DNA from 2 places in the Rhizobium sp. ARZ01 genome. Region 1 is predicted to be linked to the other one. Evidence: riboswitches for the same ligand, from Rfam matches in the RefSeq annotation. Region 1 holds a riboswitch; the other holds the start of a gene.
The links. Region 1 has a riboswitch for S-adenosylmethionine ahead of IB238_RS15320 (O-succinylhomoserine sulfhydrylase). Riboswitches for the same ligand answer to the same signal wherever they lie in the genome.

Region 1 (15,148 bases):
AGCTAAAGCACGGCGCACTTCTTTCCAATTCCACTTCGGATCGCTTGGAGGCGCCGAGCGCCCACGTACGTCGTTTGGCACCGCATGCTGTCTCGAAGTGGAACTGCCACGGGCTGGCCGGCAGCTCTCTCGGGTCATCGTCGGTCCATTTTCGCACTCAATCTGCCTGGCTCGGCACGAAGCCTAGCCAACTCCAAGGTGGTGCTTTGCCGCCATCAGACGGGACCACGGGACTTTCGTCTTTCTATCCGTAAGTGACAGGAACCACCGGGGCACCGGGGCACCGGGGCAGACCAAAGCGTGATGTCTGCCCATGCGCTTATTGATGAGTGAAAGCGCCAGGCAGGCACACTCGATCTGCTTGGACTCGACAGCGCCATTCGGGAGCCTTGATTGGCGCGAGCCCGAGCCGCCGTAGATGGCCATTCCCCGCCTCCCGGAACTGAGGCGGGGAAAGCTGGTCCTCAGATGATGAAGAAGTCGCTGTAGGCGATACCGGCGGCCTTCAGGTTCGGTGACAACACCGCGAACTGCACGGCCTTGTATGCCGAGCCGGAGCCGTCGCGGTCGAAGGACAGCGCCCCCGTCGCATCGTTGTAGATGATGCGATCGCTGGCGTCCGCCGCGGCGGTTCCGATCCGGAAGGCGCCTGCCGCCAACGCACCCGCCTTCAAGCCAAGGAAGATCGCGTCGTCCAGATGGATGAGGTCGGCCTTCGTGTCGAAGTCGCTGATCTTGTCGACATTCTTGCTACCCAGGCCGGAGTTGAAAACGAACGTGTCGCTGCCGCGCCCGCCGGTCAAGGTGTCTGCGCCCGCCCCTCCGTTCAGAACATTCTTTCCAGCATTGCCGAGCAGCACGTTGTTGAGCGAATTGCCGGTGCCACCGATATTACTGGTACCGGTCAGCATCAGGTTTTCGAGGTATGCACCGAGGGTGACGGTCGCGGAGCTTTTGACGAGGTCAATGCCGCCCTTGGCGTCCTCCTTGATCGTGTCACCACCGTCGGTGATGTAAGTGTCGTTGCCGGCCCCGCCGATCAACGTATCCTTGCCTGTCCCGCCATTCAGGACATTCCTGCCGGAATTGCCGGTCAGCGTGTTGGCGAGCGCATTACCCGTACCGTTCAGCGCTGCGGATCCGCCCAGAACGAGGTTTTCGACATTTGCCGCCAGTACAAGGCTGACGGTGGATTTCACCGTGTCCGTCCCCGCGTTGGCGTCTTCCACGACGACGTCCTTGGCGTTGTCGACGATGTAGGTGTCGTTGCCGGCACCACCCACCAGCCTGTCGGCACCCACACCACCGTTGAGTATGTTTGCGCCGACATTTCCCGTGAGCACGTTGGAGAGGGTGTTCCCGGCCCCGTTGATCGTGCCGTTACCGGTCAGTGTCAGATTTTCAACGTTTGCAGCCAGCATATAGCTCACTGACGACTTAGCGTGATCAATGCCTGCTCCCGCGCCCTCAAAGACGACATCCTGCGCGTTGTCGACGATGTAGGTATCATTGCCGAGACCGCCTTCGAGCCGGTCGGCTCCCTTGCCGCCATCGAGCACGTCGTCGCCCTCGTAGCCGAACAGCCGGTTGGAGGCGATGTTTCCGGTCAGCGTGTTGGCAAGCGTGTTGCCGTGCCCGTCGACGCCCGCGTTGCCAGCAAGAACCAGATTCTCGAAGTTGTCGTCCAGATACCAGGTGGCGCGGGTTTCGACGGTATCGACACCTTGATCGATGAACTCGGTCAGTACAACGTCAGCGTTGCCGACAAAGTAATAGTCGTCGCCCAGACCGCCGTAGACCCTACCGGCCACGGATCCACCATTCAAAGCAAGGCGGTCGCTGCCGCCCCCCATGCGAACGTCGCCATCGATGACGCCACCCACATTGAGGGTCAACCCGTCGTCACCGTCCTCGAGCAATACCGCACCGATGACGTAACCCGCGTTGGAGAAGTTGTCCCCTCCCCCGCCGAGCCGGATATTGCCGCGGATCGTACCGGTGTTGACCACCAGTTCGGTGGCAAGACCGCCGCCTACCGCGTCCTGGCTGCCCCCCAGCTTGTCGTGCGCGGCAATGGTGCCGGTATTCAAGATCGTGTTGACCTGGGCCGCGTGCGTAAGCACCTCGAGCCGACCATTGATGGTGCCGGTGTTGTTGATCGCAGCCTTGCCGGCGGCGTTCCCATAGGCCGCTACGAGACCATTCATAACCCCATTGTTGACGATATAAGTGAAGTTCGATCTGGCAACTACAGCGCTAAAGCCTCCCCCAATCGTCCCGTTGTTGGTCAGGTCGAATTGCGTCAGGAGGACATAGATGCCTTCCTGCGACCCGTAGATCTCTCCATCGTTCTCAAGTCTCAGTGTGGCCTCCACCCCTGGTGCCCAGGCCATCATCGCCGTCGACGAGCTCATGACCGAACCTGTGTCCCCGACCACAATCTTGGTATCAGTCCCCTCGCCCAGATAAACGCCGACCCCGTCCGCGAAGACGTTCCCTTCCACGATGAACTTGCGGCTGTTCGCTTTAGCGCTTGCGTCGATTGCGCCGTACACGGGTGACGTTGCAAGCGTGACACCCTCCTGTATCAGCCAGGTATCGAAGGCGGCCGAGGCTGTAATGGGTGTAGCCGAATCTTCCTTTGTAATGTGGATCGCCATTTGAGCTTCCTGCATCAACGGTTTAACCAATGCCGCAGAAGCGGCCTGCTCCGGTTGTTAGCGCGGAGCCGGGCATCGGGTTGTCACCAAGGAAACAGTCAACGGAAAATTGCGGTCGCGTGAACGCACGGCGGCGGCGACACCGCGGCCGGGTGTGTGCCGTAACTCATTCGAGCGGCATCGCGTGTCGGACGTCCAGCTTAGCTGGTGCGAAAATGCTTCGACAGTTTCAGGCCCTGGGCCTGGTAGTTGGAGCCCAGTCCGGCGCCGTAGAGGCTTTCGGGGAGTTCGAGCATACGCTCGTAGACGAGGCGACCGACGATCTGGCCGTGTTCGAGGATGAAGGGCACCTCGTGGCTGCGAACTTCGAGCACCGCGCGGCTGCCCGAACCGCCTGCGGCCGCGTGGCCGAAGCCGGGATCGAAGAAGCCGGCATAGTGGACGCGAAACTCACCGACGAGCGGATCGAACGGGGTCATCTCGGCCGCGTAGAGCGGCGGCACATGCACCGCCTCGCGCGAGACGAGGATATAGAACTCGTCCGGATCGAGGATCAGTTCGTTGCGGCCACGGCTGAAAAGCGGCTCCCAGAAATCGAACACGTCGTGCTGGTTCTTCTTGTCGACGTCGACGACCGCCGTGTGATGCTTGCCGCGATAGCCTACCAGCCCTTCCGGACCGGTTCCCACCAGGTCGATCGACAGCGCGATACCGCCGCCCGAGACGTTCGGCGTGTCGCTTGCAACAAGCGTGTCGGATGCGTGCAGGGCCAGAAGCTCGGCATCCGTCAGCAATGCATTACCGCTGCGAAAGCGGATCTGCGACAGGCGCGAGCCGCGCCGCACGACGATCGGGAAGGTGCGCGGCGATATCTCGAGGTAAAGCGGCCCCTTGTATCCGGCCGGGATCTTGTCGAATTCCTGCGCCCGATCGGTGATAACGCGCGTGAAAATGTCGAGGCGGCCGGTCGAGCTCTTCGGATTGGTCGAGGCCGACAGATCGTTCGGTAGGTCGAGGCTTTCCATCAAGGGCACGATGTAGACGCAGCCTGTCTCCAGGACCGCGCCTTCCGACAGGTCGATCACATGCAGCTTGAGCCGGTCAAGCTTGTCGGCGACAAGGTGCGAGGGGCCGGGCAAGAAGCTCGCACGAACGCGAAAAGCCTTCGAGCCAAGCCGCAGGTCAAGGCTTGCAGGCTGGATCTGATCGTCATCCAGCGCCGCCTCGCTTACGAGCCTACCGCTGTCGAACAGCCCCTTAATGGCGCGATCCGCCAGAATTCCCGTTGCACGTACCATTGACCTATCCTTTAAACTGGCCGACAAAACCAAATGCCGGCAATTGACGCAAGCACCGCCAGGCAGTATGGACCGGATATCCCGTGGTGATTTGGCCGGTCGGCTTGCAGCCACGTTAAACAAGTAGCTAAAAAGGCCGGGTGTCCAACCGGCCTGCTTTTGCGGCCGGTTTTTTTGTTTGGAAGGCTATATCACATGAGCAAGTCCTGGCGCCCGGCAACTCAACTCGTCCATGGCGGCACCACCCGTTCGCAGCATGCTGAAACCTCCGAGGCGATTTTCCTGACGCAGGGCTTCGTCTACGAAACCTCGGAAGCCGCCGAAGCCCGCTTCAAGGGCGAGACGGAAGGCTTTATCTACGCCCGCTACGGTAGCCCGACCAACGACATGTTCGAGCGACGCATGTGCCTTCTCGAAGGGGCCGAGGAAGGTCGCGCCATGGCTTCCGGCATGGCGGCGGTCGCAGCTGCGATCCTTTGCCAGGTCAAGGCCGGCGATCACATCGTTGCCGCCCGCGCCCTGTTCGGCTCCTGCCGATGGGTGGTCGAGACGCTGGCGCCGAAATACGGCGTAGAGTGTACGCTCGTCGACGGGCGCGATCTCGCCAACTGGGAAAAGGCGATCCAGAAGAACACCAAGGTCTTCTTCCTCGAAAGCCCGACGAACCCGACACTCGAGGTGGTCGACATCGCCGGCGTGGCAAAGCTCGCAAACCACATCGGCGCCAAGGTCGTGGTCGACAACGTCTTTGCAACCCCGCTGTTCCAGAAGCCGCTCGAACTCGGTGCGCATGTGGTCGTCTACTCGGCCACCAAGCACATCGATGGTCAGGGCCGCTGCCTCGGCGGCATCGTGCTGTCCGACAAGCAGTGGGTGGAGGAGAACCTGCAGGAATACTTCCGCCACACCGGCCCGGCCATGTCGCCGTTCAATGCCTGGACGCTGCTGAAGGGGATCGAGACGCTGCCACTGCGCGTCCGGCAGCAGACGGAGAACGCGTCGCGCATCGCCGATTTCCTTGCCGATCATCCGAAGGTCGCCCGTGTCATCTATCCCGGCCGCAAGGATCACCCCCAGGCCGACATCATCGCCAAGCAGATGACTGGCGGTTCGACGCTGATCTGCATTGAGCTGAAGGGCGGCAAGGAAGCGGCATTCGCGCTGCAGAACGCACTCGAGATCGTCGAGATCTCCAACAATCTCGGCGACGCCAAGAGCCTGATCACCCATCCGGGCACGACGACGCACAAGAACCTGACCGATGAGGCCCGCGCGGAGCTCGGCATTTCGCCCGGCACGATCCGCTTCTCAGCCGGCATCGAAGACAGCGAGGATCTGCTCGCTGACTTCGCTCAGGCGCTGGAGAAGGTAAAGGCCTGACAGCGCGCATCACCGCCTGCCCGGCAGGCGCTGGATCTCAAGCCGGATCAACAAGAGCGACGGACGTTCGAATGGACCCCATTTGGACGCCCGTCACTGCAAGTTTGCTTGACGATAGACAATTGTCTTGATCCGATTGCACAGGACGTGCCAACGAAAGGTCGGAGCGTCAACGTTCGACAGCACCATCAACTACGCAGGCGCAGTCGGACGCATCAGCCAGCATCAAACCAGCAGCAGCAACCCCTCAGAGCTCAAGGCGTTGGAATGTACAGAGCGCTTACCCGCGACATAGAGGTGACCGTCGAGCCCTACTTCCTGGAGGAGCAATCCGATCCGGACGACAGCCGCTACGTCTGGGGATACCGCATCGTGATTGCCAACCATTCGGATATCTCGGTCAAGCTGATAACCCGCTACTGGAACATCACCGACCAGAACGGGATCGTGGACGAAGTCAGCGGCCCCGGCGTCGTCGGCGAGCAGCCGGTACTTGGGCCGGGAGATACCTACGAGTACTCCTCCGGCTGTCCGCTCGATACACCATCCGGCGTCATGTTCGGCCACTACCAGATGGAAACACCGGCGGGGGAAGCGTTCGACGTCGCCATTCCTGCCTTTTCGCTTGATGCGCCGGGACAGACGCGCACGCTGAACTGAATTTGCCGACGCCCCGACGCAAGAGCCCGCTACCGGTCACCTTCCGGTGAGTGACTGCTACATTGCGCTGTCGCTGTTAAAGATATCGGCCATGACCCTCCAGTTGTCGCCCGCCTTTTTCCAAACGACGACGTATTTTCCCTTATCGTGGACGGGCTTGTCGGTCGTGAATCCGAGCTCGTAGGTTCCGATCTCATAGGCAATGTCACCCGATTGGGCGACTTCGACAAGGGAAGGGGAAAAGATGAGCGAAAAATCCTTCATGCCGACGAGGCCCTTCCAGGCCGCCTCAACAGCACTTCGTCCCTTGGCGATCGGCATGCCCGGTGCCAAGACCGCCCCGTCTTCGGCATAGAACTCGGCAATGGCCTTCGGGTCTTTGGTCGCGACGGCCTTCAGCCACGTCTCGTCAATCTTCATAATCTGCTGCCTGTTGTCGTCCGAACTGGCGACCGGCATATCAGCCGCCATCACGACGCCGACGGTCAGCGGCACGAGAAAGGCAATTGCGCGTATCATGGCCTCCTCCTCGACGAGCGCGGCGGCCACAGAAAGCGGTCACCGCGATCGTACTGTCCATCATGCGCGCGACTCTAACATAAAAGCGGACGCCGGGGCAGGCGTCCGCTTCTGCAAATCGGGACGGAGTGCGTCAGACGGCGGCGACCTCGCCGATCTCGAACCGATAGGTCGTCGAGCAGAATTCGCAGGTGGCGGAAATCTGGCCGTCCGTCGCAGCGTGCTCGATCTCCTCGGCCGAAAGCCCAGAAAGAACGGCCTTGAGCTTTTCGCGCGAACAGGCGCAGCGATCGAATACCTGCTGTGGCGAGTAGACCCGCACACCGCGCTCATGGAAAAGCCGGTACAACAGGCGCTCGGTTCCGACATTCGGGTCCGTCAACTCGTCGGCATCGATCGTCTCGACCAGTGACCGGGCTTCCGCCCACTTGTCGTCTTCGCCGATCTTGTGACCAATTTCATCACCATCGCCACCGGGCAAGTCCGCCTGGCGCATACGCTCAGGCGACTCCGGGAGGAACTGCGCCACCATGCCGCCCGCACGCCAGCGGTGACGCGAATTGCCGTTACCATCACGATCGAAGAGCTCGGCAACGCCCAGACGCACGCGGGTTGGAATCTGCTCAGACTGGCGGAAATAGACGCCGGCGATCTCCTCTAGTGTGTGGCCGTCCAGCGCCACGATACCCTGATAGCGCTGAGTATAGGCGCCCTGGTCTATGGTGAAAGCGAGTATGCCCTTGCCGAGCAGTTCATGCGGGGCGGCCTTGCCGGCTTTCACCGCGGCTTCCAGCGCGTCGGCATCGTAGCGGGCATAAGCGCGCACGTTCTCGGGGCTGGAAAAATCCGCCACGAGCAGATCGACAGGACCATCGCTCTTCGTTTGCAGGATTAGCTTGCCATCGAACTTCAGCGACGTGCCAAGCAGGACCGTCAGGACGATCGCTTCGGCCAGAAGGCGCGCGACGGGCTGCGGGTAATCGTGCCGCTCGAGAATCGCGTCAAGCATCGGCCCGAGCTGGACCGCACGGCCACGCACGTCGAGGCCTTCCACCTGGAACGGCACGACGTGATCGTCGCCGGCAAAATCGAGTTCGCCAAGTTTAGGGGCTGGCTGGGCCATTATCTGCTCCTTCAACGCCAAAACCCGCCTCAGGCGGATGCTGCTCACATCTGCCTGCGGCGAGTGCGTTCTTCAGTGATACTGCGCATGACCGCCGGGATGATCCGGCGGGGCGACGCCAACCACAGGCGCCGCGGCGATATCGGGTTCGCGCCATAGATCGTGGCACTTGCAGGCGTTTTCAATAGGCGCGAACCACCGGTCAAATGACGTTCAGGCACCAGGCAAGGATGGACTTCTGCGCGTGCAGGCGGTTTTCCGCCTCATCGAAAACGACAGACTGCGGTCCGTCGATGACCTCGTTGGTGACTTCCTCACCGCGGTGCGCCGGCAGGCAGTGCATGAAGAGCGCGTCCTTGTCGGCCTTCGCCATCAGCGCCTCGTTCACCTGGAACGGCTGGAAAACGTTGTGGCCACGGGCGCGATGCTCCTGGTTCATCGACACCCAGCAGTCGGTGACCACGCAATCGGCACCGGCGACGGCCTGGTCGGCATCATGGCTAAGCACGATATCGCCGCCATTGTTGCGTGCCCAGTTGAGGATCTTGTCTTCCGGCTCGGAGCCGAGCGGCACGGCCATATTCATTCGGTAGCCGAAGCGGGCAGCCCCCTCCACAAATGAATGGAGCACGTTGTTGCCGTCGCCCGTCCAGGCGATCGTCCGCCCCTTCACCGGCCCGCGATGTTCCTCGAAGGTCATGATGTCGGCCATAATCTGGCAGGGATGCGTCAGGTCCGTCAGCGCGTTGATCACCGGCACGGTCGCGTATTCTGCAAGCTCGAGCAGGCGGGAATGGTCCGTCGTACGGATCATGATCGCATCGACATAGCGCGAAAGTACCTTCGCCGTGTCGCCGATCGTCTCGGCGCGGCCAAGCTGCATTTCGGTACCCGACAGGAACAGTGTCTCGCCGCCGAGCTGGCGCATGCCCACGTCGAACGATACGCGCGTGCGTGTCGAGGGCTTTTCGAAGATCATCGCGAGCATCTTGCCGGCGAGCGGCTTGTCGGCCGTTCCGGCCTTGGTCGCTGCCTTTCGCACCTTGGCGTCATCCATGATCGTGCGAAGGTTCTCAGCCGTCATCGCAGAGAGGTCGAGGAAGTGTCTGGCCATGCTGTCAGTCCTGCTGTTTTACCCTCGGCGTCGCCTCAGGCCTGCTTTTTCTCGGCACTCAATTTTTCCGCCGCCCGTTCGATCCGCGCCAGGCCCTCGCGAGCCTCCTCGGCCGTCGTGATCAGCGGCGGCAGCAGCCGCAACACGTTGTCGCCGGCCGGAACGAGCAGCATATGCTCGGCGCGAACCGCCTTCAGCAAATCCGCCGATGGAACCTTGGCCTTGATGCCGAGCATCAGGCCCTCGCCGCGGATATCCTCGATGATATCCGGAAAACGGTCCTTCAACGAGGCCAGTCCCTGGCGGAGCACCAGCGCGACGTCACGAACATGGGCGAGGAACCCCTCTTCCAGCACGACATCAAGGACGGCGTTGCCCACGGCCATTGCCAGCGGGTTACCGCCATATGTCGAACCGTGGGTGCCGGCCACCATGCCGGAAGCCGCTTCCGCGGTCGCAAGGCATGCGCCGAGCGGAAAGCCACCGCCAATACCCTTGGCAACGGCCATGATATCAGGTGTGATCCCTGCCCATTCATGGGCGAAGAACTTGCCCGTGCGGCCGACGCCGCTCTGCACTTCGTCGAGGATCAGGAGCAGGCCGAACTCGTCGCAAAGCGCCCGCAACTCCCGCAGGAATTCGTTCGACACGACGCGGATGCCGCCCTCGCCCTGCACCGGCTCGATCAGGATCGCCGCAGTTTCTTCGGTTATCGCGTTCTTGACGGCAGCGATATCGCCGAAAGGCACCTGGTAGAAACCGGGCGCCTTCGGCCCGAAGCCTTCGAGATATTTCTCCTGGCCGCCGGCGGCAATCGTCGCAAGCGTACGGCCATGGAAGGCACCCTCGAAGGTGATGACATGGAACTTGCCGGGATGACCCTTGGCGAAATGATAGCGCCGTGCCGTCTTGATCGCGCATTCCAGCGCCTCGGCGCCGGAATTGGTGAAGAACACCTTATCGGCAAAGGTCGCCTCCGTCAGCCGCTTGCCGAGCGTTTCCTGTCCAGGAACCTCGTACAGGTTCGACAGATGCCAGACCTTGTCGGCCTGTGCCTTCAGGCTCTCGACCAGATGAGGATGGGCATGCCCCAGCGAATTGACCGCGACGCCGGCTGCAAAATCGAGATAGCGCGAACCATCCTCCGCGATCAGCCAGACGCCCTCGCCGCGCTCGAAACGCAGCGGCGCACGCAGATAGGTCTCGTAAAGCGGCGTGGCATCAGCCATGGCGCGTATCTCCTTCGCAGCGGATGCGGAATACAGTTCCCGGGCTTGTCTTTTCCTCACGGGAAAAATCGAAAATGCCGCCTTTCGGCGGCGGCCGCACTATCTGCATTTCAGGGGCCGATGTCAACAAAAGGACGCAACGTCAATCGGCCTTAACATACCGCTGCGTGACGATTCACAACACTCGATGGAAGTGTCGCAAGTGAGTCACACCTTACGAGCAAGTTGGGGAAAACTGGAAAATCGAATCGGCCGGATTCCCGCGACTCTTGTCACAGAGTCCCCCTGTCAGTAGGTTAAAAGTCAATTGCTAGACTGCATGCGGCGGAACTAGTCACCAACAGTATCAGAGCGTTCCGTGCTCCGGAGCCATCCGGGGCGCTGGAGAGGGATTCCCGGTAGCGAACGCTGGAACGGAGGCGGTAGATGAACTGGACAGACGAGAGGGTCGAGAAGCTCAAGAAGCTCTGGTCCGAAGGACTGAGTGCCAGCCAGATCGCAGCACAACTCGGCGGCGTCAGTCGCAACGCGGTGATCGGCAAAGTCCATCGGCTCGCGCTGCCCGGCCGCGCCAAGGCGGGCGGCACGCCGACTGCGACCCGCGCCAAGCGACCGGCGTCTGCGCCGCGCCCTGCAAACTTCGCGCCCCGCGTGGCAACCCGCACGGTTGTCCGCCCGGCAGGCGCAACCGTCATCAAGGAAGAGGTCGCCTTTGAGTATGACGACCTGCCAGCTACCCGGGTCGTCACCAACGTGGTCCTGCCGATGTCGCGTCGGCTGGAACTGACGGAGCTGACCGAGCGCACCTGCAAGTGGCCGAACGGCGATCCGCTGACGGAAGAATTTCATTTCTGCGGCAACGAGTCCCCGGACAACTCGCCGTACTGCCTCTATCATCAGCGACTGGCCTATCAGCCGTCAGCCGAACGTCGCCGGATGCGTTGATCGGGCACCGCCCTTTCCTAGCGAACAAGCAGCGAGACAAATGCAAACGGGCCCCTCAAGGCCCGTTTTCGTTTCCGATTGTCGCGTCGCGACGCTCTTACGCCTCCAGCGAATACCCCGCCCCGCGCACTGTGCGTATGACGTCCTGCATGTTGGAGAAATTCAGCGCCTTGCGCAGCCGGCCGACATGGACATCCACAGTACGCTCATCGACGTAGATGTCGTGGCCCCAGACACCATCGAGCAACTGCGAACGCGAGTAGACGCGGCCGGGGGATGCCATGAGGAATTCGAGCAGCCGGAACTCGGTCGGGCCGAGGCGAACTTCCCGCGTCCGGCGATGGACACGATGGGTCTCACGGTCGAGTTCGATGTCGCCGCACTTCAGAAGTGTCGAGACCACTTCGGGCCGCGCGCGCCGGAGCATCGCTTTGACCCGCGCCATCAGCTCGGGCGTCGAGAAGGGCTTCACCACATAGTCGTCGGCACCGGTGGCAAGGCCACGGACTCGTTCGTTTTCTTCGCCACGTGCCGTCAGCATGATGATCGGCAGGCGCTCAGTCTCGGAGCGCTGGCGCAGGCGCCGGCAAAGCTCGATGCCGGAGACACCGGGCAGCATCCAGTCGAGGATCAGAAGATCCGGCTGGCGTTCCTGCAGCCGTATCTCCGCTTCGTCGCCGCGCAGGATCGTGTCGACCTCGAAGCCCTCAGCCTCAAGGTTATAGCGCAGGAGGACGCTCAGCGCCTCCTCGTCTTCGACCACGGTTATCTTGGGAACCATACCTTGGGAACTCCCGGGGATCTAATGTTCAGAGGCTTCGAGGCGATCATTCCTTGACCGCGCCGACCGAGGTGGTGTGATCGTCCTTCGGGCGCTCGCCTTCCGGCGGCGCACCTGTCGCCATGTAGAAGATCGTCTCGGCAATGTTTGTGGCGTGGTCGCCGATACGCTCGATGTTCTTGGCGCAGAACAGGAGATGCGTGCAGGGCGTGATGTTGCGCGGGTCTTCCATCATGTAGGTCAGGAGTTCACGGAACAGCGAGGTGTAGATCGCATCGATCTCATCGTCGCGCTCGCGGATCTCCTTGGCCTTCTCGATGTTGCGCGAGGCGTAAACGTCGAGAACCTCCTTCAGCTGCATCAGCGCCAGTTCGGCGAGATGCTCCAGCCCGCGAGCCAGCTTGCGCGGCATGCCCGAACTCTGCACGGCGATGACGCGCTTGGCGTTGTTCTTGCCGAGGTCGCCGACGCGTTCGAGTTCGGCGGCAATACGGATCGCGCCCATGATCTCGCGCAGGTCCGCCGCCATCGGCTGCCGCTTGGCGATCGTCAGGATCGCCTTCTCGTTGATCTGCCGCTCGGCATTGTCGAGGACAACGTCCTCGGAAATCACCTTCTGGGCAAGTGCCGTGTCGGTGTTGACCAGCGCACGTACGCTGTCGCCCACCATCTGTTCAGCAGTGCCACCCATCTCGGAAATGCGGCGGGTGAGATACTTTAGTTCTTCGTCGTAGATCGAAACGATATGGGTCGATGACATGGTCTTTCCTCAACGGGCGCAGATGCGCCGGGTCTTCATCCGGGACCGGGCTCGCGTCAACCGAAGCGGCCCATGATGTAGTCCTGCGTGCGCTGGTCATCCGGATTGGTGAACATCTTGTCGGTCTCGTTCTCCTCGACGAGATTACCGAGGTGAAACATGGCGGTGCGCTGCGACACGCGGGCCGCCTGCTGCATCGAGTGCGTGACGATGACGATGGTGAAGTTCGCTCGCAGTTCGTGGATCAATTCCTCGACCTTGGCGGTCGCGATCGGGTCGAGCGCCGAGCAGGGCTCGTCCATCAGGATCACCTCGGGGCTGACGGCGACGGCGCGGGCGATGCAAAGACGCTGCTGCTGGCCGCCGGAGAGACCGGTGCCGCCCTCATGCAGCCGGTCCTTCACCTCGTTCCAGAGCCCCGCTTTCTGCAAGCTGTGTTCGACGACCTGATCCAGGTCGGCCTTGGACTTCGCCAGACCGTGAATGCGCGGCCCATAGGCGACGTTTTCGTAGATCGACTTCGGAAACGGGTTCGGCTTCTGGAACACCATGCCGACGCGGGCGCGAAGCTCCACCACATCGATCGATGGATCGTAGATGTTGTCCCCGTCGAGCGTGATCGTGCCGGTGACGCGGCAGCTATCGATCGTGTCGTTCATACGGTTGAGCGTGCGCAGGAAGGTGGACTTGCCGCAGCCCGACGGGCCGATCAAAGCCGTCACCGTGTTCTCGCGAACCTTCAGATTCACGTCGTAAAGGGCACGCTTGTCGCCATAGTAAACGGAGACATCCTTGCCAATCATCTTGTAGGGTATTGCGTCCATCTTCTTTTCCAGCACTTCCTCGGCTGTGGCTTCGGTCATGATGTTCATCTTCTTTTACCCCACTACCAGCGGCGTTCGAAACGGCGCCGCAATAGAATTGCGCCAAGGTTCATGATGATTAGGAACACAAGCAGCACGATGATTGCGCCCGACGTGCGTTCCACGAAGGCGCGCTCGGCCTCGTTCGCCCACATGTAGATCTGCACCGGCAGTGCCGTCGACGGGTCAAGCGGGGTCGTCGGCACGTTGGCGACAAAGGCGACCATGCCAATGAGCAGCAGCGGCGCAGTCTCGCCGAGCGCATGCGCCAGGCCGATGATCGTGCCGGTGAGGATGCCGGGCATGGCGAGCGGCAGCACATGATGGAAGGTCGTCTGCATCTTCGAGGCGCCAAGCCCGAGTGCTGCGGCGCGGATCGATGGCGGCACGGCGCGAAGCGCCGCGCGCGTGGCGATGATGATCGTCGGCAGCGTCATCAACGTCAGCACCAGGCCACCGACCAGCGGCGCTGAACGCGGCAGCCCTGCGAAGTTGATGAAGACCGCAAGCCCGAGAAGGCCGTAGACGATCGAGGGAACGGCCGCGAGGTTGTTGATGTTGACCTCGATCAGGTCGGTCAGCCGGTTCTTCGGCGCAAACTCTTCCAGATAGATCGAGGCAGCCACGCCAATCGGCAGCGACAGCACCAGCACAATGCCCATCAAATAGAGCGACCCCACAAGCGCAACGCCAAGACCTGCACCTTCGGGTCGGCTCGAATTGCCGTTGACGAAGAGGCCGGTGTTGAAGCCCTTGGCCAGCACGCCCTCCTCCGCAAGCTGGTTCATCCAGGCGACCTGCTTGTCGGAGACCTTGCGGTTCTTCTCATCCACGGTGAGGTCGAACTGCCCCTTGAACGCGGTATCGATGTTGGCGCTGGCGAGAACGGTGACCGGCACGGTCTTGCCGATGATCGAAGGATCGGCGGCGACCATGTCGCGAAGCGTCACGCGCGCGCTTTCCGAGACCATCGCCGCTACCTGCTTCAGGGCCGGCCTGTCGCTCGATGCGACGCCGAGCTTTTCCGCAAGCGCGTTACGCACCAGCAGCGGATAGTTGGCGGCAACCAGCACCTTCGGGTCGCTCGCGCGCTTGTTGCTCGGGTCGATCACCTTCTCGGAGAATTCGACCGGCAGGGTGATCTCCGTCTGCTGAAAGGCGGTGTAGCCCTTGCCGACGACCGACCACAGCAGCACGAACAGGAAGACCAGACCGAAGACGATCGCAGCCAGGCCATAGAGGCGGAAGCGGCGCTCGGCGGCATAGCGCCGGCGGATGCCGATGTCGCGGCGCGGCGGCGCCTTCGATACGAGATCGCCGGAAACCGGTGAGAGGAGATCGGTCATTCGTACTGCTCCCGGTACTTGCGGACGATATAGAGCGCGTAAATGTTGAGTGCCAACGTGATGCAGAAAAGCGTGATGCCGAGTGCGAAGGCCACCAGCGTCTGCGGCGAGGTGAATTCCAGGTCGCCGGTCAACTGATTGACGATCTTCACCGTCACCGTCGTCATCGGCTCGAACGGGTTAAGCTGCATGCGTGCGGCGACGCCGGCGGCCAGCACGACGATCATCGTCTCGCCGATGGCGCGCGAGGCCGTCATCAGCAGCGCGCCGACGATGCCCGGAAGAGCGGCCGGAAGGATCACCCGCTTGATAGTCTCGGAGCGGGTCGCACCGAGCCCGAGCGAACCGTCACGCAGCGCCCGCGGCACCGCGGTAATGATGTCGTCAGAGAGCGAAGAGACGTAGGGGATCAGCATGATGCCCATGACGATGCCGGCCGTCAGAACGCTCTGCGCCTGGATGAAGTTGGC
Region 2 (15,148 bases), on a different contig from region 1:
GTGTCCGGTCTTGCTGTCGATGTCATGTCGTCTTTTCCTTGAAAATGATGGTCTTAGGTGTCCGCGATTGTTTCGGCGAAGTGGCAGGCGACCATGCCCGCGCCGACCGATCTCAGTGCCGGCCTTTCGCGCCGGCAAAGCTCGGCCGCATGCGGGCAGCGCACATGAAACGGGCAGCCTGAAGGGATATTGAGCGGTGAGGGCAGTTCGCCGGCAAGCGCCGGCCCCTGGCGGCGCGTACCCGGATCGAGCGAGGGTGCCGCGGCGAGCAGCGCTTTCGAATAGGGATGCATCGGGCTCTTGAACAGCGCCTCCGACGGGCCGATCTCGACGATCGCGCCGAGATAGATCACGGCGACGCGATGGGAGACGTGACGGACGAGCCTCAGGTCATGGGCGACGAAAAGCACCGTCAGGCCGAGCTTGTCCTGAAGCTCGAGGAGAAGGTTGACGACTTGCGCCTGCACCGAGACGTCGAGTGCGGACACAAGCTCGTCCGCCACCAGGCAGGTCGGTTCGAGCGCAAGCGCCCGGGCAATGCCGATCCGTTGGCGTTGGCCGCCGGAAAACTCGTGCGGATACTTGTCGGCCGCGCCATCCGGCAGCCGGACGAGCTCCAGAAGCTCATCCACGCGCCGGTCTATGCCCGCGCCTTGACGCATGCGATGGACGCTGATCGCCTCGCGCAGGGTATCGCGCACCGTCATGCGCGGGTTGAGCGACGTATAAGGATCCTGGAACATCATCTGGACCCGCCGATTGTATGATCGGCGCCGCGCTCCCTTGAGGTCGACGACGCTTTCGCCTTCGAACAGGATGTCGCCGGCCGATGGGCGGTGCAGCCCGGCGATGCAACGTGCCAGCGTGGACTTGCCGCAACCGGATTCGCCGACGATCCCGAGCGTCTCACCCGCCATGACATCGAGGTCGATGCCGTTCAGCGCCGAGACGACCTGGTGCGGCCGGCCTGCGAGCGCATCCCCGAGCGAGCGCCGCTTCTTGAACTGTATCGCGAGGTCGCGAATGGAAAGAAGCGGCTTTTCCGCCGTTGACGTGGCAATGCTCATTGTGCCGCCTCCCGCTGGGCGAAAAACACAGACGCCTCTTCAAGTTGATGACAGGCGACGTGACGCCGATCGCCGACCGCCGCGAGCGGCGGTCGAACGTCCCGGCACGAGGGGGCGGCAACCGGGCAGCGCGCTGTGAAGGCGCAGCCGGGTGGCAGGGCGTTCAGCGCCGGCGGCGCGCCGGGAATGGAATAGAGCGGCGTGCGCGGCGGCACGTCTCTCGGAATCGAGCGCAGCAGCCCCAGCGTATAGGGGTGACGCGCGCTGCCGATCACATCCACCGTCGATCCGGTCTCGCACAGCCTGCCGCCATACATCACCGCGACACGATCGCAGGTCTCGGCAACGACCCCCATGTCATGGGTGACGAGGATCACCGCCATGCCGAGGTCCCGGCTGAGCGACTGGATCAGTCGCAGGATCTGATCCTGGATCGTGACGTCGAGCGCCGTCGTCGGCTCATCGGCGAGCAGCAATTGCGGGTTCGAGGCGAGCGCAATGGCGATCATCACCCGTTGCCGCATGCCGCCGGAAAACTCGTGCGGGTAGTCATCGAGGCGGTTGCGGGCTGCGGGGATGCCGACCATGTCGAGCAGTTCAATCGCCCGTGTCTTCCTCGCCCTCGCATCGAGATCCGTGTGGGCCACGAGATTTTCCTGGATCTGCAGGCCGACGGTCAGGAGCGGATTGAGCGAGGACATCGGCTCCTGGAAGATCATCGCGATTTCCTTTCCGCGCACCCGCCGCAGTTGGGCTTCGTCGAGCGTGGCGAGGTCTCGCCCCCTCCAGAAGATCTCGCCACTGACCCGGCCGCGCGGGCGCACGATGCCGAGGATCGAGCGTAGCGTGATGCTCTTGCCCGAGCCGGACTCACCAACCAGGCCGAGGATCTCGCCCTCTCTCACCTGAAAGGAAACGTCATCGACGGCGACGAGCGGCCTTTCGATCGGCCCAAACTCGGTGCGCAGGTGTCGTACATCAAGGACGATGTTCTTCTGTGCGGTCATGTCAGCGTCCCTTCGGGCGTAGCAGGTCCGCCAGCGCATCACCGACAAGGCTGAAGCCGAGGCCGGTCAGGACGATCGCAATGCCGGGCATCAGGCTCATCCACCAGGCAGTCAGGAGGAAATTGCGCCCCTCGGCGATCAGGACGCCCCATTCGGCTGCCGGCGGCTGGGCGCCGAGACCGAGATAACCGAGCGAGGAGCCGAGCAGGATCGCGAGCGCCATGTCGGTCATCCAATAGACGATGATCGGGGAGATGGCGTTCGGCAGCAGGTGGCGGAAGATGATGCGGCGATCGGAATAGCCGAGCACCCGGCCGGCAGCGGCATAGTCGTTCGCCTTCTGCGCCATGATTTCGGCGCGGGTCAGCCGGGCGTAGTAGACCCAGTTTACCGCGGTGATCGCCACGTACATGTTGACGAGGCCAGGCCCGAGGACCGCCACGATGGCGATCACCAGGACCAGGAACGGGAAGGTGATGATTGCGTCGACGCAGCGCCCGAAAATCGTATCGGCAATGCCGCCGTAGTAACCGACGAACGCACCGACCATCAGGCCCACCAGGAGCGCAAAAAATGTCGCGAAAAACGCGATCTGCATGTCGACGCGATAGGCCCAGATCACCCGGGACAGCACATCGCGGCCGAAATTGTCGGTGCCGAAGGGGTGCGCCAGGCTCGGCCCCTGCTGAATCGCCTGCAGATCGAAGGCGAGCGGGTCGTAGGGAGCAAAGAACCCGGGGAACAGCGCAAGCGCCAGTGACAGGGCAAGGATGGCGACGCCGACGACGAAGGACGGCCGGGCGAAGGCCCTGGTGAGAAAGCTTCGCAGACGGCCGGGCGCGTGGGGACGGGATTGGGTTAGGGCGCTCATGATTGGCGAAGCCTCGGATCGAGCCAGGACTGCACGACATCCGTCAGCAGGAAGACGACGGAAACGAGAACGGCGAAGGTCAGCGTAAGCCCCTGGATCAGCGGATAGTCGCGCGCGAAGATCGCTTCCAGCATCAGCCGCCCGACGCCGGGCACGGCAAAGACGGTCTCCGTCACCAGGGTGCCGCTCATCAGGTTGCCGATCGAAAGGCCGAGCAGCGTGACGGTCGAGACTAGCGCATTGCGCAGCACGTGACGCGTCATGATGATGCGGGGCGCCAGGCCCTTCGCGCGGGCGAACTGCACGTAGTCGGCGTCGAGCACTTCGATGAGCGAGGCGCGCAGATTGCGCAGGATGATTGCGGAGGTATAGAGCGCAACGCTAAGCGCCGGCAGTATGAGGTGATAGAGATTGTCTACAAACCCAGTGCCGTAGCCGCCGACCGGGAACAGGCGCAGCTGCGCCGCCAGCACCGTCAGCAGCACCAGGCCGATATAGAAGACCGGCATGGACAGGCCGACCTGGAAGACGCCGCGGATTGCGATGTCGACGGTGCTGTTGGCCCGGGATGCGGCGAGGAAGGCGAGCGGCCCGGCGAGGCAAACGGCCAGAATCACGGAATAGAGCGCCAGGAAGATCGTCGTCGGCAGGCGGTCCAGGATGATCTCCATGACCGGCGCCTTGAGCATGATCGAGCGGCCGAGATCGCCCGTCAGCGTGTTCTTGACGAAGACGAGAAACTGGATCGGCAGCGGCTGGTCGAGGCCGAGATTGTGGCGGATCTGCTCGAGCTGGGCGTCGGTCGCCTTGGCCTCGGCCATGGCAATCGCCGGGTCGCCCGGCAACAGGCGCACGAGCAGGAAGATGAAGACCATCACCAGCAGGAATGTCGGGATGATCTGCAGAAGTCGTGTGAGAAGATAGGAAAGCGAGGGCATGGGATGAGCCTCAAGCCGGATGCCGCACGCAATATGCGCCCGGCATCCGGGTTATCATGCTGTTGTCACTTGGCGCGCCAGGCTTCGGAGAAGTCATTCGCTCCGAGCGGGGTCTGGACGTAGCCTTCGATCGACTTGGAGACGGCAACGGCAAAAGGCGTCTCGAAGAGGAAGAGCAGGGGGGCTTCCGCCGCATAGATCTCCTGCATCTTCTTGTATTCGTCCTTGCGTTTCGCCGGATCGACTTCGACGTTGGAGGCTTCGAAGAGCGCGTTGAACTCGGCATTGTTCCAGCCCGTGCCGACGGCCTGGCGCTGCTTGTAGTAGCCGAGCCAGCCGGTCACCTGCGCCGGGTCGTTCACGTCGTTCGCCCAGCCATAGGTATGGATGTCGAAGTCGCCGGACCGGTTCTTTTCGCCGCGGGTCGGGTTGTCGACCTGCTCGACCTGCAGATTGACGCCCAGCGGCGCCCACATCTGCTGGAGCGCGGTGAACAGCGTCGCGTCGTCGGCGCTGCCGGCAAGTGTCGTGAGCTTCACCTCGAACCCGCCGCTCAAACCCGCCTCATCAAGCAGTTGCTTGGCCTTCTCCGGATTGTAGGGGTAGAGGGGCTCGGGGCCGTAGTGCAACTGCGTTGCCGCCGACATGAGCGATGTCATGGGCTTGCCGGTATCGAAGGTGACGAGCTTGATCAGCACGTTCTTGTCGGTCGCATAGTTCAGCGCCTGGCGCACCTTGACGTCGGCGAGCGGGTTCTTCGATCCATCCTTGCGGGTGTCGCGCGTATTGATCGGCGCATAGACGATACGCGTCGACGGGAAGAGTTCCATCGTCAGGTTCGGATCGGCGCCGAGTTCGCCGACGCGGGCGAAGGGAATGAATTCAGCCGCATCGACCTCGCCGGCCTGCAGCTTCAGGATACGGGTAGCGTCATCCGGGATGACGATAAAATCGACCTGGTCGAGATAGGGGAGCGGCTTGCCGTCTTCGCCCGGACGCCAGTAGTTCGGGTTCCGCGCAAAGCTCATGCTCGATCCCTGAACACGGCTTTTCAGCGTGAACGGGCCGGAGGTGACGGGGCCGGCGGCGAAAAAGGCACGCGCCTTCTCCTGATCGTTGGCGCCGGCAGCCTTCTCGAACGCAGCCTTCGGCATGATGCCGGTGTTGAAGGTGGCGAGGATGGAGATGATCGTCGGATCCGGATTTTTCAGCGACAGCGTGATCTTGCGATCCTCGGCGCTGATCTTTTCGACGGCGCCCAGCAGGCCCGCCCAGGGGCCGAGCTCCGGATCGCGCGCACGATCGAGCGAGAAGACGACGTCGGCGCCGGTCAGTGGCGAACCATCGGAAAATTTGAGGCCGTCCTTGAGCGTCAGCGTAACTGTCCGGCCGTCCGCCGATACCTCGTATCCCTCGGCGAGGCCGGGCTCGATCATGCCATCCGGGCCATTGCGCAGAAGGGTCTCATAAAGGCCGGTCACCATCCACAGATCCGGATTGCGGTCGGCATAAACGGGGTCGATGACGGTGGAATCGTCATACCGGGCAAAGGTCATGACGCCACCGCGTTCGATTGCGAATGCGGACGTGGCGGACGCCAATCCGAGTGCCGCACCGAGAAGAATCGGCAATAAACGTTTCATTATCACTCCTCCGTTCAATGGCACGCGACGATCGGATATTGGATCCAAACTATCCGGACATTTTCCTTTGCGTCCGGACCGTCGCGAGAGCATTGTTGTTGTCTCCCCATCAAGGCGGTGCGCGCCGGTGTTACCGGCTTGCGCATCCGACTTTAGCTGAACTAAAGTTCATGGATAGACGCAAGTCAAGCGGAAAGAAGATATGACCCTCGACACTGACGAGGCGGTCGCGGCAGATGCCGGCACCCCTCCTTCCGAATTTCCGGCAGCTGCCAAGCTCGGCCCCATGCTGCGAGCGCGCCGCAAGGAAATCGGCAAGACCATGAAACAAGTTGCTGCCGAAGCTGGTCTGACAGAGGGCTTCATCAGTCAGATCGAACGGGGACTCTCGACGCCATCGCTGATTTCGCTCTACAACGTCGTCAACGCGCTCGGCACCACTGTCGATGCCTTCCTGTCGCAACCGCCACGACATTCACATTCGATGGTATCCCATGCAGGAGAGCGGCCTGGTTACAATGTAGAGACGAAGGAACGGGTTTACGAGCTGCTTGAACGTGGCTTCCCGGGTGCCAAGCTCAACGGCTGCATCACCCACATGCCGCCGGGCTATGTCTCCGAACTGACGAGCCACGAGGGTGAGGACTTCCTCTACCTGATCGAGGGCGAGATGCTCTACGAGGTCGACGGCAAGGAATACCGGCTGCGTGCCGGGGACACGCTGCATTTTCCGTCCTCCCTGCCGCATCGGGCCCGCAATGTCGGCCCGGGGCCTGCAAGGGAACTCTGGGTGGGCACCACCCGTATCATTACGGAGGACTGAGCTTCCGGCACCGCGCGAGGCTCGCGCGGTGCCGTAGAGCGTACTATTGCTTGCGCGGCCAGGTGTCGGCGAGGCGGTAGCCGGCCGGCCACGGATCGTCCGGATCGAGCATCACCTGGTGCGTGCCGGTGACCCAGGCCCGCCCGGAGATTTCCGGAACGATCGCCGGGCGACCGCCGACTGTAGTTTCGCCGACGATCCGGCAATCGAAACGCGAATCGATGATCGAATGGCCGCTGAAGCGCTGTCCGACCTTCATCAGGCCGCGGGCATGCAGCACCGCCATGCGTGCCGAACATCCCGTGCCGGTCGGCGACCTGTCGAGCTTTGCCGGCTGGATGACGACCGTGTTGCGGCCATGAAGGACGCCGTCCTTCTCTTCGACCGGCAGCGCCAGCTGGCAGAACGAGATGTGGTTCCACTCCGGGTTTTCCGGATGGGTGAAGCCAAGCTGTTCGTTGGCCGCATTGGTGATGCGGATACCGGTCTCGGCAAGCTCGCGCGCCTCATCTGGCGTTACGGAGAATCCGAGCGCGCGGGCATCGGCGATGACAAAGCTGTCGCCGCCATAGGCCGTGTCGACCGTGAGCGTTCCGAGGCCTTCCACTTCGAGCTTTGCATCGAGCTTGTCGGCGAAGGAGGGAACGTTGGTGACGGTGATGCGTTCAGCCTTGCCGTTGCGGCAGGTGGCAACCACGTCGACCAGCCCGCCGGGGGCCTCCAGAACCATCCGCGTTTCCGGCTCGACCATCGGCACGATGCCGCTGTCGAGCAGTACCGTGGAAACACAGATCGAGTTCGAGCCGGACATTGGCGGCGTGTCCTCCGGCTCCATGATGATGAAGCCCATCGTCGCCCGCGGGTCCTTCGGCGGCACCAGGAGATTGATGTGGCGGAAGACGCCGCCGCGCGGCTCGTTCAGCACGAAGTTGCGCAGGCCCTGGTCCTCCGCGATGAAGCGGCGCTGCTCCCAAACGGTCTTGCCGGGTGGCGGTGCGACGCCGCCGACGATGACGTCGCCAACCTCGCCCTCGGCGTGACAGGAAACGATGTGGATTACCTTGCTGCTGCGCATACCTCTTACTCCCTCATATCGACACGCTCCGACCGTGCTACGCATGTTTCACGAGATCGGTGACGCTTTTGAGATCCGTGCCGGCTCGGACGTTTGATGCCTCCGGGTCGGCGGAAATCACTCATAGAAATATTGGATCCAATATACAATATGAAATATGATTGAAACCTTCAGCCGCGCACGCTCTGTTGCCCGCGTGACGGATTGGACCTATGACCGAAAAATGGCAGCGGCGAACGTTGCCCTTCGCAAACTGGGGTTTGGACATATGAAGCTCGATGCCGTCGATGTCAGGCAAGCCGCGTCCGCGGCCGATATCGTCTATGAGGCGCTGCGCAAGGCCATCATCGAGGGCGATCTTGGCGAAGGCGAAAACCTCAGGCAGGACCAGATCGCGCAGATGTTCAACACCAGCCGCATCCCCGTGCGCGAAGCGCTGTCGCGGCTGGAGCAACAAGGCTTGATCACGACACAACGCTACAAGGGCGCTGTCGTCGCTGGCCTTTCGATCGAAGAGATCGAGGAAATCTTCGAATTCCGGGCAATGCTGGAAGCCGAGGTCATCCGCCTGGCAGTACCCAACATGGATCGCCGGACGCTCGACATTGCTCGGGGGTACTGCGAGGAGTTCGGCCGAGAGCCCGATCCGGCCAAATGGGGCGAGACCAACCGCAGCTTTCACTACAGTCTCTACGAAGCCGCCCGCCGGCCGTATTATCTGCAGATCGTTCGTGGTTCACTTGATCGCATCGATCGATATCTGCGAGCTCAACTCACCCTGACCGACGGCGTCATGCGAGCCAAGCGCGAGCATCAGGCGATCCTGGAGGCGTGCATGGCGAAAGATGCGGAACTCGCCTCGCAGTTGACGCGAAACCACGTTCTGGATGCTGGTCGCTCGCTCGTCGCCTTCCTGCGCGAAGAGAGGGCCTGATCAGCGGACATCGACCTTCCGTGGGCACCGAATTGGCTATTTGAGCCTGTTCGCCTCCGCGACGAAGTCGGACAGCATGGGCACATAGTCCTCGCCGCGACCGGCGTTGACGGCCAGGGCGAATGAATTGCGCACGGCCGCCCCAACAGGGTTGGCAACGCCTTCGGCGTTGGCGAAGGCGGCGAGGTAGCTCATGTCCTTGAAGCCGTTACGGATGGCAAACTTGTGGGCATTCGGGTCGCGCTCCAGAACCCAGCGAAAGAAGGTCTGGTAGAAGCCGCAATCCATCCGTCCGCCGCGGATGACGCTGTCGAAGGTTTCCGGCATCAGCCCTGCCTTGCGGCCCAGCATGAGGGCCTCCGAATAGAGCGCGGCATAGCCCATCGACAGGAAATTGTTCAGAAGCTTCATGGTGTGCCCCGTTCCCGTCGGCCCGGTGTGGATGACGCGGCCGGCGAAGCAGTCGAGGATGGGCCGGATCCGGGCGATGTCCGCATCGGCACCGCCGACCATCACGTCAAGCGTGCCGGCGGCGGCATCGGCCGGCGTGCGGCCGAGCGGCGCGTCGATCAGCGTGATCCCCTTCGCCGCGAGCTTTGCTGCAAGCGTCGTGGTGACGGACGGGTCGGAGGTGGAGCAGTCGATGATGGTGAGTACCCGGCCCGAAGCCGCGATGCCATCCGTTCCCTCGACGACATCAAGAACTTCCGGCGAGCCAGTGACGCAAAGGACGATCACGTCGCAGCGCTCCGCCATCTCGCGCGGCGACTTCGCTTCGGTCGCGCCCTTGGCGAGCAATGTCTCGAGTGGTGCGCGGTTGCGGTGCGCCATGCCGACCAGCGGATGTCCCTTTGCCAGGATGTTTGCCGCCATGCCCTGGCCCATGAACCCGAGTCCGATGAAGCCCACTGCCTGCTTGGTCATGGTCGTCTTCCTTTCGTCGTCCGCGTGCGCGCCTGTCGCCAGAATAGCAGCCGGCATTGCCGACGCGTAGAGTTGATGGTCGTTCTGTCAGTTGTTCATGAAGACGTAGTCCGTCTCCTGCCTCAGCGTTTCGCCGGGGCGTAGTACAGCTTTCGGAAAAGCTGCGTGGTTGACCGCATCAGGCCAGATCTGCGTTTCCAGGCAAAAGCCGGCAAAGGGGCCGTAGCGCCGCCCCTCGTGGCCAGGTACCGGCACGTCGAGCTTTGCGCCCGTGTAGAACTGCACGCCCGGCTCGGTGGTCCGCACCTCCATCGACACACCGGAGTTGAGGCTGCGCGCGCGAGCGACCGAGCTCTTGGCGCGACGTTCCGCAGCCAGACAGAAGTTGTGATCGAAGGCGCCGCCGCCCGCATCGGTCTGTCGACGCAACGGCGTCATTTCGCGCAAATCGAACGGCGTTCCGTCAACAGGGCGGATTTCACCGGTCGGGATGAGACGGCTGTCGACGGGCAGGTAGTGATCTGCAGCGATCATGAGGTCGTGCCCAAGTGCGTCCTCACCGCCGTCGAGATTGAAATAGCTATGCTGACAGACGTTGGCGATTGTCGCCGCGTCGCTCGTCGTTTCGTAGAGCACAGACAGAGTGCCTTCGCCGCCCAGCCGATAGGTGCAGGTGATGGTGCAATTGCCGGGGTAACCGGCGCGACCGTCAGGATCGACAATGCGCAGCACGACATGGCTTTCCGATTGTTCGACGATCTGCCAATTGCACTTTGCGATGCAGTCGCTGCCGCCATGAAGGTGAGTGACGCCATTCTCGTTCAATTCGAGCTGGTAGGCGGTTCCGTCGATTTCAAATCGGCCGTTGCCGATGCGGTTCGAATTGCGGCCGGGCGTCGCGCCGAAATAGGGGGAATGGGCGAGGTAGTCCGACAGTTTCTCGAAACCGAGCACCAGCGGCGGTGGGTGACCTGCGAGACGCAGATCCTGAATGACGGCACCCCAGGTGATGACCTGCGCCGTCAGTCCGCCGCCCGAGATCGTGATCCGATAGACCGGCTCGCCCGTCGGCATCCTGCCGAACAGTTCATTCTCCGCATTCACCGCATGTCCTCCCCGGTCTGCTACTCACATGATCGGTTTAGCCGAACCAACATCGGCAAATTGAGGCAAAACCCGAGCCGGGGCAATTATAAAATCATACTTTTGCGGGAGATTAGCGCGACAGTTCCTTCGTCGCCGACTGCAGCCCGGCAAGCGTCAGCGGAAACATGCGACCCTGCATGAGGCGGTCGATCAGTCCGATCGACTGCGTATAGGACCAATACTCCTGCTTCACGGGGTTGAGCCAGATCGACCGGTGAAAGTGCTCGGTGATTCTGGACATCCAGACCGCGCCGGCTTCCTTGTTCCAGTGCTCGACGGAGCCACCCGGATGGGTGACCTCGTAGGGGCTCATCGATGCGTCGCCCACGAAGATCACGCGATAGTCGCTGCCGTAGGTGCGGATCACGTCGAGTGTGGACGTGACGTCGACGCGCCGGCGTCGGTTATCCTTCCAGACGCCCTCGTAGATGCAGTTGTGGAAATAGAAATGCTCCAGATGCCGGAATTCGGCGCGCGCGGCCGAAAAGAGTTCCTCGACATCGCGGATATGCGAGTCCATCGACCCGCCGACGTCGAAGAACATCAGGAGCTTTACCGCATTGCGCCGCTCGGGCCGCGTGACGACATCGATATAGCCGTGCTGGGCGGTGGAGCGGATCGTGCCGGGCAGATCCAGCTCGTCCGCCGCGCCCTCGCGCACCCAGCGTCGCAGCCGCTTCAGCGCGACCTTGATGTTGCGGGTGCCGAGTTCGACGCTGTCGTCGTACTCCTTGAATTCGCGCCGGTCCCAGACCTTGACGGCGCGGCGATGCCGGGATTTGTCCTGGCCGATGCGCACGCCTTCGGGATTATAGCCGAAGGCGCCGAAGGGGGATGTGCCGGCCGTGCCGATCCACTTCGAGCCACCCTGGTGGCGTCCCTTCTGTTCGGCAAGGCGCTGGCGCAAGGTCTCCATGAGCTTGTCGAAGCCGCCAAGACTCTCGACAAGACGTTTCTCCTCAGCGGAAAGGAATTTCTCTGCCAGTTTCTGCAGCCATTCAGTGGGAACCTTGATGTCGACACCTTCCGACTCGGCACCTGATACTGGCTCAAGCCCCTTGAAGGTCTCGGCAAAGACGCGGTCGAAGCGATCGATGAAGCGTTCGTCCTTCACCAGTGCGCTGCGGGCGAGATAGTAGAAGGCCTCCACGTCGAAGTCCGCAATACCTGCTTCCATGCCTTCCAGCAGCGCCAGGAATTCCCGGAGCGTGACCGGAATCTTCGCAGCCTTGAGCGCAAGAAAAAACGGAATGAACATGGCCGTCAGAGGTTCTTCTGGTAGATGATGAACGGCGTCTTCTCGGCGATGCGGTCATAGAGGCGGCGCGCGGTCGCGTTGAACTCCTGCGTCATCCAGTGAACCTCAGGCGTGCCCGCTTCGGCAGCCTTGGCATAGACCGCCTCGATCAGCGCCCTGCCGACGCCGATGCCGCGCACTTCAGGATCGGTATAGAGATCCTGCAGGTAGCAGACATTGTTGATGGTCCAGCAGGAGCGATGGAAGAGATAGTGGGCAAGGCCGACAGGCTTGCCGTCATGGAAGGCAAGCAGGCCAGCGAATTCATTGGCGCCGCCCTCCGTCAGGCGCGCGAAAGTCGAACGATAGATCTCCTCGGGCAGCGTGGTCTCGTAGAAGGTGAGATAGTCTGTCCAGAGGCGGCGCCAATCGGGCTCGTCCGCCTGCGTGACGGGCCTGATTACGAGTCCTTCCATGCGCTATCCCTCCGAACCGATTTTCTCCAGGTCATACGGCGTCGACTGGTACATCTCGTTGATCCAGTTGCCGAACAGCAGATGCGCATGGCTTCGCCAGCGGTTCAAGGGGGCGATGGCCGGATCGTTGTGGGGGAAATAGTTCCTCGGCATCTTGATCGGAACGCCGGCGTTCACGTCGCGGAAATACTCGTCGGCCAGCGAAGTCGAGTCGTATTCCACGTGGTTGAAGACGTAGAGCCGCTTGCCCGCCTTCTCCTGCACGAAACACACGCCCGTCTCGTCGGATTCCATCAGGATCTCCAGATCCGGGCGTTTGCGGATGTCCTCGGCGCGCACCTCCGTCCAGCGGGAGACCGGGATCTGGAAATCGTCGGAAAACCCATTGAGGAAGACGGACGAGGGATTGCGGTTGTGGTGGCGGAAGACGCCGAAGGCCTTTTCGTTAAGCGTGTACTTCGGCACGCCGTGGAAGTGGTAGATCGCCGCCATCGCGCCCCAGCAGACGTTCAGCGTCGAGTGGACATTTGTCTCGGTCCAGTCGAAGATCTGCTTCATCTCGTCCCAATAGGTCACGTCCTCGTAGTCCAGCGTCTCGATCGGAGCGCCGGTGATGATGAACCCGTCGAACTTGCGATGCTTGATGTCCTCCCACGTGTCGTAGAAGGCGAGGAGGTGCTCTTCCGAGGTGTTTTTCGCCTTGTGACCGCCGATGCGCACCAGTGACAGTTCCACCTGCAGCGGGCTTGCGCCGACGAGGCGTGCCATCTGGATCTCGGTCTTGATCTTGTTCGGCATGAGATTCAGGAGCCCGATCTGCAACGGGCGGATATCCTGGCGGACAGCCACCGTCTCGGACATCACCCGCACGCCCTCATGAACGAGGGTTTCGAAAGCAGGCAGGGTATCGGGAATCTTGATGGGCATGGTTCACTCGATCAAACAAAAAAACCGGCGGCGACAAAATCGCGACCGGTCCGGGAAGATCTCTTCTCGCGGCCCTTTAGCGACTTGTTTTACGTGGCTGCAAGCCGGCCGGCCAAATCACCACGGGACATGTCTTCAATAGCGCCAGACGGCGCCGGAATCAATCGCCCGTCCCGGAACGGTTAGCCGTCGCGCCGTGCCATGAAGGCCAGCCGCTCGAACAGGTGCACGTCCTGCTCATTCTTGAGCAGGGCGCCATAGAGTTTCGGCAGCATAGTTTTTGGATCGGTGCGCAGATCGCCAGGCTCCACCTCGTCGGCGACGAGCAGCCGAATCCAGTCGAGCGCTTCGGAGGTGGACGGTCTTTTCTTCAGGCCGGGCGTTTCCCGGATTTCAAAGAAGGTGGAAAGTGCGGCCGAAAGCAACGACTTGCGGATGCCGGGATAGTGCACTTCGATGATGCGTGCCAGCGTCTCGGCGTCGGGAAAGCGGATGTAGTGGAAGAAGCAGCGGCGCAGGAAGGCGTCCGGCAGCTCCTTCTCGTTGTTGGAGGTTATGATAACGATCGGGCGGTTTGCTGCGGCAACGGTCTCGCTCGTCTCGTAGACGTGGAACTCCATGCGGTCGAGTTCCTGCAGCAGGTCATTCGGAAACTCGATATCGGCCTTGTCGATCTCGTCGATCAACAGAACGGTTTTTATTGGCGCCTCGAAGGCCTGCCAGAGCTTGCCCTTGCGGATATAGTTGCGCACGTCGTTGATGCGCTCGTCGCCGAGCTGGCTGTCACGCAGGCGGGAGACGACGTCATACTCGTAGAGGCCCTGCTGGGCCTTGGTCGTCGACTTCACGCTCCACTCGATCAGGTCGAGGCCGAGGGCGGTCGCCACCTGGCGGGCGAGTTCCGTCTTGCCAGTTCCGGGTTCACCCTTGACGAGCAGCGGACGCTCAAGCCGGATCGCCGCGTTGACGGCAACCATCAGATCCTTGTCGGCAACGTAATCGGCTGTTCCGGTAAACTGCATGCTTCTGCCCTGCTGAATTTTCGCAGGGGCCATCTAAGGGATGGCGGCATGGTCCGTAAAGGGGATAAGCCAAACGCCCTGCTCGCCGCCTTCGCGCGACGAGCAGATTTCGTGCCCGAAATTCCGGTCGAATTCCGTGGCTCAGACCACGAACTGCCCACCATTGGCCGTGATCGTCGAGCCGGTGATGAAACCGGCATCGTCGGATGCAAGGAAGAGGACGCAGCGGGCGATCTCTTCGGGCTCGCCCAACCGGCCTACGGGGATCTGCGGGATGATGCGTTCGTTCAACACCTTTTCAGGCACGGCGCGAACCATTTCCGTGCCGATATAGCCCGGGCAGATGGCATTGACGGTGATCCCCTTGGCCGCACCCTCCTGCGCTAAGGCCTTGGTGAAGCCGAGATCGCCGGCTTTGGCGGCGGAGTAGTTCACCTGCCCCATCTGGCCTTTCTGACCGTTGATGGAGGAAATGTTGATCACCCGGCCGAAACTGCGGTCGCGCATGCCCGTCCAGACCGGATGGGTCATGTTGAACAGGCCGGTCAGGTTGGTGTTGACGACCTCGCCCCATTGCTGAGGCGTCATCTTGTGGAACATCGCGTCGCGGGTGATGCCGGCATTGTTGACGAGCACCTCGATGGGGCCGAGATCTGCCTCAACCTTGGCAATGCCGTCTGCGCAAGCCTCGTAGCTCGAGACGTCCCACTTGTAGACGGAAATCCCGGTTTCGGCCTTGAAGGCGTTCGCGGCCTCATCGTTGCCGGCGTAGGTGGCGGCAACCCTATAGCCAGCCTTCTTGAGGGCCGTTGAAATGGCCGCGCCGATGCCGCGCGTACCACCTGTGACCAATGCTACCCTGCTCATGTGTGCACTCCCCTCTGATGTTTTTTCGTTGGGCCAGGGGTGCCGCTGGTAAACGCCACCCCTTGAATGCGTGCGCGACGGATGCCGGCGCTAGTGTAAGTCGAGCCTTACATACGCTCGATGCACATGGCCACGCCCATGCCGCCGCCGATGCAAAGCGTCGCCAGACCCTTGGAGACGCCACGGCGCTT

Region 2: another riboswitch for S-adenosylmethionine. It lies ahead of metA (homoserine O-succinyltransferase); the one in region 1 lies ahead of IB238_RS15320 (O-succinylhomoserine sulfhydrylase).

The regions. Positions count from the first base shown of each region.
Region 1 covers NZ_JACVAE010000002.1:245,947-261,094, forward strand. The annotation lists gene IB238_RS15310 (calcium-binding protein) at 465-2,660, opposite strand; gene IB238_RS15315 (2'-deoxycytidine 5'-triphosphate deaminase) at 2,861-3,958, opposite strand; SAM riboswitch at 4,032-4,110, shown strand; gene IB238_RS15320 (O-succinylhomoserine sulfhydrylase) at 4,154-5,338, shown strand; gene apaG (Co2+/Mg2+ efflux protein ApaG) at 5,606-5,998, shown strand; gene IB238_RS15330 (SgcJ/EcaC family oxidoreductase) at 6,056-6,517, opposite strand; gene IB238_RS15335 (Hsp33 family molecular chaperone) at 6,651-7,640, opposite strand; gene argF (ornithine carbamoyltransferase) at 7,843-8,754, opposite strand; gene IB238_RS15345 (aspartate aminotransferase family protein) at 8,790-9,983, opposite strand; gene IB238_RS15350 (GcrA family cell cycle regulator) at 10,410-10,928, shown strand; gene phoB (phosphate regulon transcriptional regulator PhoB) at 11,026-11,709, opposite strand; gene phoU (phosphate signaling complex protein PhoU) at 11,756-12,469, opposite strand; gene pstB (phosphate ABC transporter ATP-binding protein PstB) at 12,526-13,341, opposite strand; gene pstA (phosphate ABC transporter permease PstA) at 13,356-14,678, opposite strand; gene pstC (phosphate ABC transporter permease subunit PstC) at 14,675-15,148, opposite strand, start outside.
Region 2 covers NZ_JACVAE010000003.1:373,796-388,943, forward strand. The annotation lists gene IB238_RS19055 (aminopeptidase P family protein) at 1-26, opposite strand, end outside; gene IB238_RS19060 (oligopeptide/dipeptide ABC transporter ATP-binding protein) at 54-1,067, opposite strand; gene IB238_RS19065 (ABC transporter ATP-binding protein) at 1,064-2,074, opposite strand; gene IB238_RS19070 (ABC transporter permease) at 2,076-2,945, opposite strand; gene IB238_RS19075 (ABC transporter permease) at 2,942-3,883, opposite strand; gene IB238_RS19080 (ABC transporter substrate-binding protein) at 3,949-5,526, opposite strand; gene IB238_RS19085 (cupin domain-containing protein) at 5,729-6,349, shown strand; gene IB238_RS19090 (proline racemase family protein) at 6,393-7,424, opposite strand; gene IB238_RS19095 (GntR family transcriptional regulator) at 7,648-8,358, shown strand; gene IB238_RS19100 (NAD(P)-dependent oxidoreductase) at 8,395-9,339, opposite strand; gene IB238_RS19105 (aldose epimerase family protein) at 9,370-10,386, opposite strand; gene IB238_RS19110 (VWA domain-containing protein) at 10,499-11,686, opposite strand; gene IB238_RS19115 (GNAT family N-acetyltransferase) at 11,692-12,141, opposite strand; gene metA (homoserine O-succinyltransferase) at 12,145-13,068, opposite strand; SAM riboswitch at 13,125-13,202, opposite strand; gene IB238_RS19125 (MoxR family ATPase) at 13,251-14,090, opposite strand; gene IB238_RS19130 (beta-ketoacyl-ACP reductase) at 14,232-14,957, opposite strand; gene IB238_RS19135 (acetyl-CoA C-acetyltransferase) at 15,065-15,148, opposite strand, start outside.